Regions from separate parts of the Nostoc edaphicum CCNP1411 genome, predicted to be linked through region 1. Evidence: predicted binding sites of a transcription regulator. Region 1 holds the regulator's gene; the other holds the start of a gene.

Region 1 (3,419 bases):
CCGAAATTGGGAAGCAGAAATCAGTATTTCCAGGCGTTGCTGTAACTGATAGGATGTCATGCTTTTGGAATCAGTATTAGTTGTGGCCAGCACCGCGCCTCCCGAAAAAACCAATTGATTCCGGGCTGTATCGGCAAAAAATTCTATCTGCTTTTCTCCCCTGACGTAATTACCAGCGGAAAAAATTCGCACCACGTATTCTTGACCATCCTCAATCTGCTTGCTCAATTTCTCAACCCTCTCCTGGGTGAAGCGTATTAGCTCTGCATTTGCAGGATTTGCACCAGGTTCACTCAATTCCAGGTTGGCGTTGCGATTGGCTTCTTGTAAGAGTTGTACAACTGCCTGACGAGCAGCAGCAGGTTGGGTAACACGAACTACAGCAGCGGACAAAACTTGACCGCGAACTAAGGCCAGCTTACCCAGACGCAAATCGCGGTAGGACTGATAATATTTTTCCAGCCTTGCAACTTCCTGTTCTAGTTGCTCCTGTTGTCCTTCCAATTCTTTAAGACGAGATTCCCGTTTGACAATCACTTGTTCTCGCGCTGCAACTTCGAGATTACGCTTTTGAATCAGTTTATCCAATTGAGCAATTTTTTGATCGCGTTGTTCTATGACTTCTTGGCGGTTTGCAAGTTCGCGATCGCGTTTTTCAATTGCTGTTTTGGCTTCGTCAATGGCTTTTTTCGCTTCAGCATACAGTCGTTGACGTTCTGCTTTCAGTAGTTCAACTGCCGCTTGTAACTCCTTTCTCTGGTTGTAAACGCTTTGCAATTCAGCTATGGCTTTTTGGTACTGAGTTACAACTTGTTCTAGCTGACCTTGAGTGCGTTGGAGTTGAGTTTGAGTTTGGGCTTGTTGACTAATGGTGCGATTCAACTGAGCTTGTGTTTGCCTCTGTTTGGCATTGGCCGCCTGCAAAGATTGGTTGATTGCCTGCAAGTCTTGTTGTGCCTTTGCTTGGGCAATTTTGGCTTGGCTTAACTCACTCTCTACCTGACTTTTCTGAGTTTCTGCGGTTTTTAGCTGTTCCCGCTTCTGTCTGAGGTCTGTTTGAATGTCCTCTAACTCAAAGACTCCTTTTCGCAAGCCTTCGTCAGCAGCGAATAAAATCCCTAAAGTTGATGCTGAAATCAAGCCACCCGTAAAAATAGTGACCAGTACAGCAGTGTTTTTTGGACGAAGCTTAAAAAGTGAGAGGCGGGCTTTGCCAACTCGTGTGCCGATGCGATCGCCCACGGTTGCAATTACGCCTCCCAGAATTAAAATTGCAGCGATGAGGATGTATCCGGTGGTCATCTTTAGCTACCGAAATCCTTCCAGATACAGCCTACTACTTTTAAGCATTGTCTGGAAAGAAGTGGAAATTGGCAATAGCTGAAATTACTCAATTTTGATTTACCTCTAGCTATTAGTGTCATTTTTCAAAATAGAACACGCGCCGATTCCCCTTTCTCCAATTGTTTTTATGTGAATTGCCTACTTAAGGTAACAGGTTTATGCACAGTAATCTTCTTTTTGTGGATAGAAATCATCTTTTTCTCACGCAAATCTCCCAGTAGCCTAGTAACGGTAACACGAGTTGAACCAATTGCTTCTGCGATCGCTTGATGAGATAACTTCAAATCAATAGTGATCCCATCTGCACAAGGAACGCCAAAATCCCGACAAAGAATTAACAAAAAACTTACCAACCTAGAACCCATATCTCGGTGAGCAAGAGTTTCAATCATCATCTCCGTCTGTAAAATTCGCGAAGACAGACCTCGCAGCATTAACATTGATAATTCTGGATTTTCCTTGAGTGCTTGCTCCACCTGTTCAATTGGTGCTGACAGTAATTCCACAGGAGTAAATGCAACCGCATGGTAAAACCGATCCGACTTATTTCCTGTCAGCAATGACAATACACCAAAAACACTATTTTCCCGCAGCAACGCTACCGTTATTTCCTCTCCTGCCTCGTACACCCTGGAAAGTTTAACAGCACCTTTCAAAAGAAAATAAACTCGTTCGGCAGGATCGCCAGGAAAAAAGATCGTTTTATTGCGTTCAAACGTTTCCACAACTGGCGGAAACGCCCCGGTCGCCATCTGACGAAATACATTTGCTAGGGCTTTATCTTGTGTCACGATCATCTCCCTTCCCCTACCCAATGCCGGAAAAACAAAAACTGATTACCTAAGAATACACCCGAAAAATGAATAAAGCACCGTCAACCTTTCTGTACTTTCCTATACTCAAACTAATCTCTTCATAACTCTTTGTTTATAATGATACATAATTCTTGATCCTTTCAGCTACTAATTGTTGATAAGTAGTTCCAATAGCTGTATTTAAAAGGTTTTTTGAAGAACAAATAAAGAAATCTTGAGAATATCTTTATAAAAAATCAAGATTTTTGTCACAGCAAACACCCTTAGCAATATTCATTTTTGCAAATCCTGTATAAAACAAAGACAAAACGTGCCTCAGATTCTAGTATGCTCCTAATGATCGATCGCATTAACAATTTCTATGCTAAATCTGACTGGAAAAAATGCCCTTGTTACAGGTATTGCCAATAACCGCTCGATCGCCTGGGGCATTGCCCAACAACTGCACAAAGCTGGAGCAAACCTGGGTATTACTTACCTGCCGGATGAACGCGGCAAGATGGAGAAAAAAGTTGCGGAGTTGGTAGAACCTCTCAACCCCAGCTTATTTCTTCCCTGTAACGTCCAAGATGAAGATCAAATTAAATCTACCTTTGAGACAATCCGCGAACAATGGGGAAAGCTAGATATCCTCATTCATTGTCTGGCCTTTGCCAGCAAAGATGATTTGAGTGGAGATTTTAGCCAAACCTCTCGTTCTGGTTTCAACACCGCCTTAGAAATTAGTACCTACTCGCTGGTGCAGTTAAGTGGTGCAGCAAAACCTCTGATGACAGAGGGAGGTAGCATCGTCACCCTGACATATTTAGGCGGTGTTAGGGCAATCCCCAACTATAACGTCATGGGAGTTGCCAAGGCGGGGTTAGAAATGAGTGTGCGTTACCTGGCTGCTGAACTAGGGCCACAAAATATCCGCGTAAATGCCATCTCCGCAGGCCCCATCCGCACTTTGGCATCTTCAGCAGTGGGTGGAATTTTAGATATGATTCATCATGTAGAAGAAGTAGCTCCCCTACGACGCACCGTCACTCAGCTAGAAGTGGGCAATACGGCCGCTTTCTTATGTAGTGATTTGTCCAGCGGGATTACCGGACAAATTCTGTATGTAGATGCAGGATATGAAATTATGGGAATGTAAGATAATTTGGGCATGGGGCATTGGGGATTGGGCATTGGGAATTGAGTATTAGTAAAATTCTTGTCCATTTTTCATTCCCCATGCCCCATGCCCTATTCCCCATGCCCTATTTCCTATGCAAA
Region 2 (3,419 bases), 3.0 Mb from region 1:
AAAAATAATGTCGCCCAAATTCCTAATAAAATACTTTCTCCTTGAGTTGGTAAGATTCCCACCAAATGTCCTAATAATAGTAGCGGTACTATTGGGGTTAATATTTTGGTTTCCAGGCGATTGAAGCAAAAAGCCTCTTTAAAATAAATACCTGTCAAAGCAACGAAGATAAAACCAACTCCGAATAAGGTAATCGGCTGATTATAAACAGTAAGAGCCAAAGGTTCACTACTAGAGATTGTCAATATCACTGATGCGATAGTACCGATCGCCCAAAAAACTTGCAAAGTTCGGTGCAGTGATGCCATGTAGATATGAATGGTAAATAAACTTACACCAAGGGCGAGACTAAAACAAGCATATAGAGGTGTCAGTATGGTGAAAACGGTCGGGTTATTGTTGAATAAAATCAAAGCGCTGCCGATGGCAAAGCTCAGTGCTGCTACCATTAACCCAGCGCGGTAGATAATTACGCCAGTGCGATCGCTCTGAGTAATTGTAAATTCTCCAAACTGGCCTTGATAAACTTCTGGTGCTGAGAGTGTTTGTGTAGTCATAGTTAAGAATATAATTATGATTCTCTAGTAGAGTACAACAAGAAATTGCTCAAGGGTTACTTTTATTATTATGAGCAATGAAACGAACTTAATGTCACCATTTCTAAACTTATGTCTTTCAGCAGTTGCTTTATTGCAATTAAAGTCTTATAAAAACAAGACTTGTAGAGCATCTTGTAAATTAATCTGTAACTGTGAGTGAGCATTGCCGCGATTAATGGCAATTTCTACCCAGCCGTGACTGCCAACTAAAGCTATTATCTCTCCCACCTTGACATCACTGTAAGTTTCACAGCCTGGTATATTCAACCCGGCGGCTTGCACACACCAAGTTTTGCCTTGGACGTAACTCTCTGGAATGTTGCTGACTAGGTTGCCAAAGTGGTCAATATATTGAATGCAACCCGCTACACCATTGGTTGTCTGCTTGCACTTATCTATATCTAGTTTGACCAAACTTGCTGGATCAATTTCTTTTCCTAGCTGTTTGAGGGACACACCACTAGCAAGATTAGCTCCCACTGATGCAAAGATATCCCTACCGTGAAAAGTCTTGCTTGGTTGAGGAGTTCGCCAATAGTTAAGATTTGTGAGTTCGACGGCTGCGATCGCTGGACTTTGACTGAGTACGCCGCTGAATATACCATTATCTGGGCCTACGAGAAACCCTTGAGCAAATTCTACTGCGATCGCTCGTCGTTTGCTTCCCACACCCGGATCTACTACTGCTACATGCACTGTCCCCACTGGGAAATAGGGATAAGCATTCATTAGGCTAAACCTGGCTGCTGCGACATCTTGCGGCGGAATTTGGTGTGTTAAGTCTACTACCCTCAGTCTGGAGTTGATTTGGGCTATGACTCCCTTCATTATGCCTACATAAACATCGCGATCGCCGAAATCGCTTAGTAAAGTCACGGGTGGTTGTTGATCTATCTGTCTATTAGACATATTTTGGTAAAATTATATAAAAAATATATTTTCTGTAGCAACAGCTACAAAATATATGTTATGTTAAGAAGACAAGACAATAAAGTGAAAAATTAAACCAGGTAATCACTATGAATCAAAATAGACTACAAAGTGTGAGCAAAGCACGAGAAACTCACAGAGCGAATATTCAAAAAAGCCTAGAGCATCGCTTAGAAATAGCCAGAGCAAAAGGCGACGAACAGCTGATTCGTCAACTGGAAGCTGAAATGAGATATTCCAGTTAAATCAAGTTTTCATTGTTCATAGTTTTGTTGTTTAACCCGCTACGGCGGGTTTTTTCTTTTCAAATCATGCCACTACTGCAATGGTAAAGCGTAATGGTAAAACTCTTCGTTCTTAATGTAATCTCGCGCTTCATAGAGTTTTTGCGCAGTTATGTTAGAAATTTGAGTAGCTAAAATTACTCGAATGGCTCCACTTTCTTGTGCATATTTTTCCGCAACACTCATCAATAACTTTGCAATTCCCTTGCGGCGATACGACTCTTCCACATACAAATCGTTCAATATCCATATTCGTTTCATTGACACTGAAGAAAAGCTGGGATAAAGCTGAGTAAATCCAACTAATTCTCCATTGTCATTAGCTGCAAATATTACCGAGTCATTATTCTGGAAACGTTCTTTGAGAAACTTTTTAGCAGCTTCAAGGTTTGATGGCTGATTGTAAAAAATACGATACCGATCAAATAGTACTGAAATACTTTCAATATGATTAATATTAGCTAAGAAAACTTCCATTGAGTGTCCTCATCACTTCAATGCAGTTTATACCCAATACTGCTAATTTAAGGGAAATGGGAGATGAAATCAAGAAAAATATTTGCTTTCTCAATCAAAGTAATTGGTGGGCATTGCCCACCCTACTTAGAGTATGTTTGAAAAGTCCTCTTGCTGGTAGCAAAACGTTCTAGATCCCCCTAAATCCCCCTTAAAAAGGGGGACTTTAATTCCGGTTCCCCCCTTTTTTAGGCTACGGTGTATACACAAGTCAAATTACCCCCCTTAATCCCCCCTTGCCAAGGGGGGAAACAAGAAAATTTAGTTCCCTCCCCTTTGCAAGGGGAGGGTTAGGGTGGGGTAAACCCTTGGTTAATCAGCTATTTCATACTTGTGTATACACCGTAGCTTTTTAAGGGGGGTTAGGGGGAATCAACAAGTGACTAAAATCACAGCTAACTACTTTTCAAACAACCTCTTATGATTTATGCTAGGACTTTGGCTAATGAGTGAAACATGGATGTAATTACAAATGAATTTAATAAACATTTTTCTAAATGGAAAATTACTTTGCCAGAAGAGAATATACAAAAGCGTCAGAAAGGTTCAATTTTTCAATCTGGTTGGAAGATAAATTTTATTTTTGGGATAAAAGATGATGCTGAGTACCTTGAGTTTTACGCTATGCATAGAATGACCAATGATCGTCACATCATAATTTATGAAAATGGAGAAAAAGAACACTTAGAGTGTTTAGAGACTCCATTAGAATACAGTTCAGCAATTGATGAAAGGCAAAGGGAGCATAATAAACATAACAGAATAGTTAGAGAGGAACTGAGCTATAAAGGCTTACTTTAACTTTCTGTGCTCCCCTTGCGCTTTGTTAAGACTTTGGTTTATAAGTCGAAGCAACGTGCAATTCCTTCAATTGTTTAGCATCTACACTCGAAGGTGCATCTGTTAACAAACAACGTGCTTGTTGTGTCTTCGGAAAAGCAATGACATCTCGAATAGATTCTTCTCCAGCTAGCAACATTACCAAACGATCTAAACCGTAGGCAATGCCACCATGCGGCGGTGTACCATATTCAAATGCTTCTAAGAGAAAGCCAAATTTACTTTGTGCTTCTTCAGGAGATAATCCAAT

The links. The regulator NtcA, encoded in region 1, controls nitrogen genes in cyanobacteria. The targets are predictions, from matches to a motif close to TNTGTANNNNNNNNTACANA.
Region 2: the regulator NtcA is predicted to act here: its motif matches at 1,540-1,559, upstream of HUN01_RS14095 (SAM hydrolase/SAM-dependent halogenase family protein).

The regions. Positions count from the first base shown of each region.
Region 1 is NZ_CP054698.1:5,780,232-5,783,650, reverse strand. It holds gene HUN01_RS27150 (DUF3084 domain-containing protein) at 1-1,302, opposite strand, end outside; gene ntcA (global nitrogen regulator NtcA) at 1,470-2,141, opposite strand; gene fabI (enoyl-ACP reductase FabI) at 2,521-3,297, shown strand; gene hisB (imidazoleglycerol-phosphate dehydratase HisB) at 3,413-3,419, shown strand, end outside.
Region 2 is NZ_CP054698.1:2,798,208-2,801,626, reverse strand. It holds gene HUN01_RS14100 (DUF2301 domain-containing membrane protein) at 1-557, opposite strand, end outside; gene HUN01_RS14095 (SAM hydrolase/SAM-dependent halogenase family protein) at 705-1,508, opposite strand; gene pirA (arginine synthesis PII-interacting regulator PirA) at 1,619-1,774, shown strand; gene HUN01_RS14085 (GNAT family N-acetyltransferase) at 1,847-2,290, opposite strand; gene HUN01_RS14080 (hypothetical protein) at 2,786-3,130, shown strand; gene aspS (aspartate--tRNA ligase) at 3,156-3,419, opposite strand, start outside.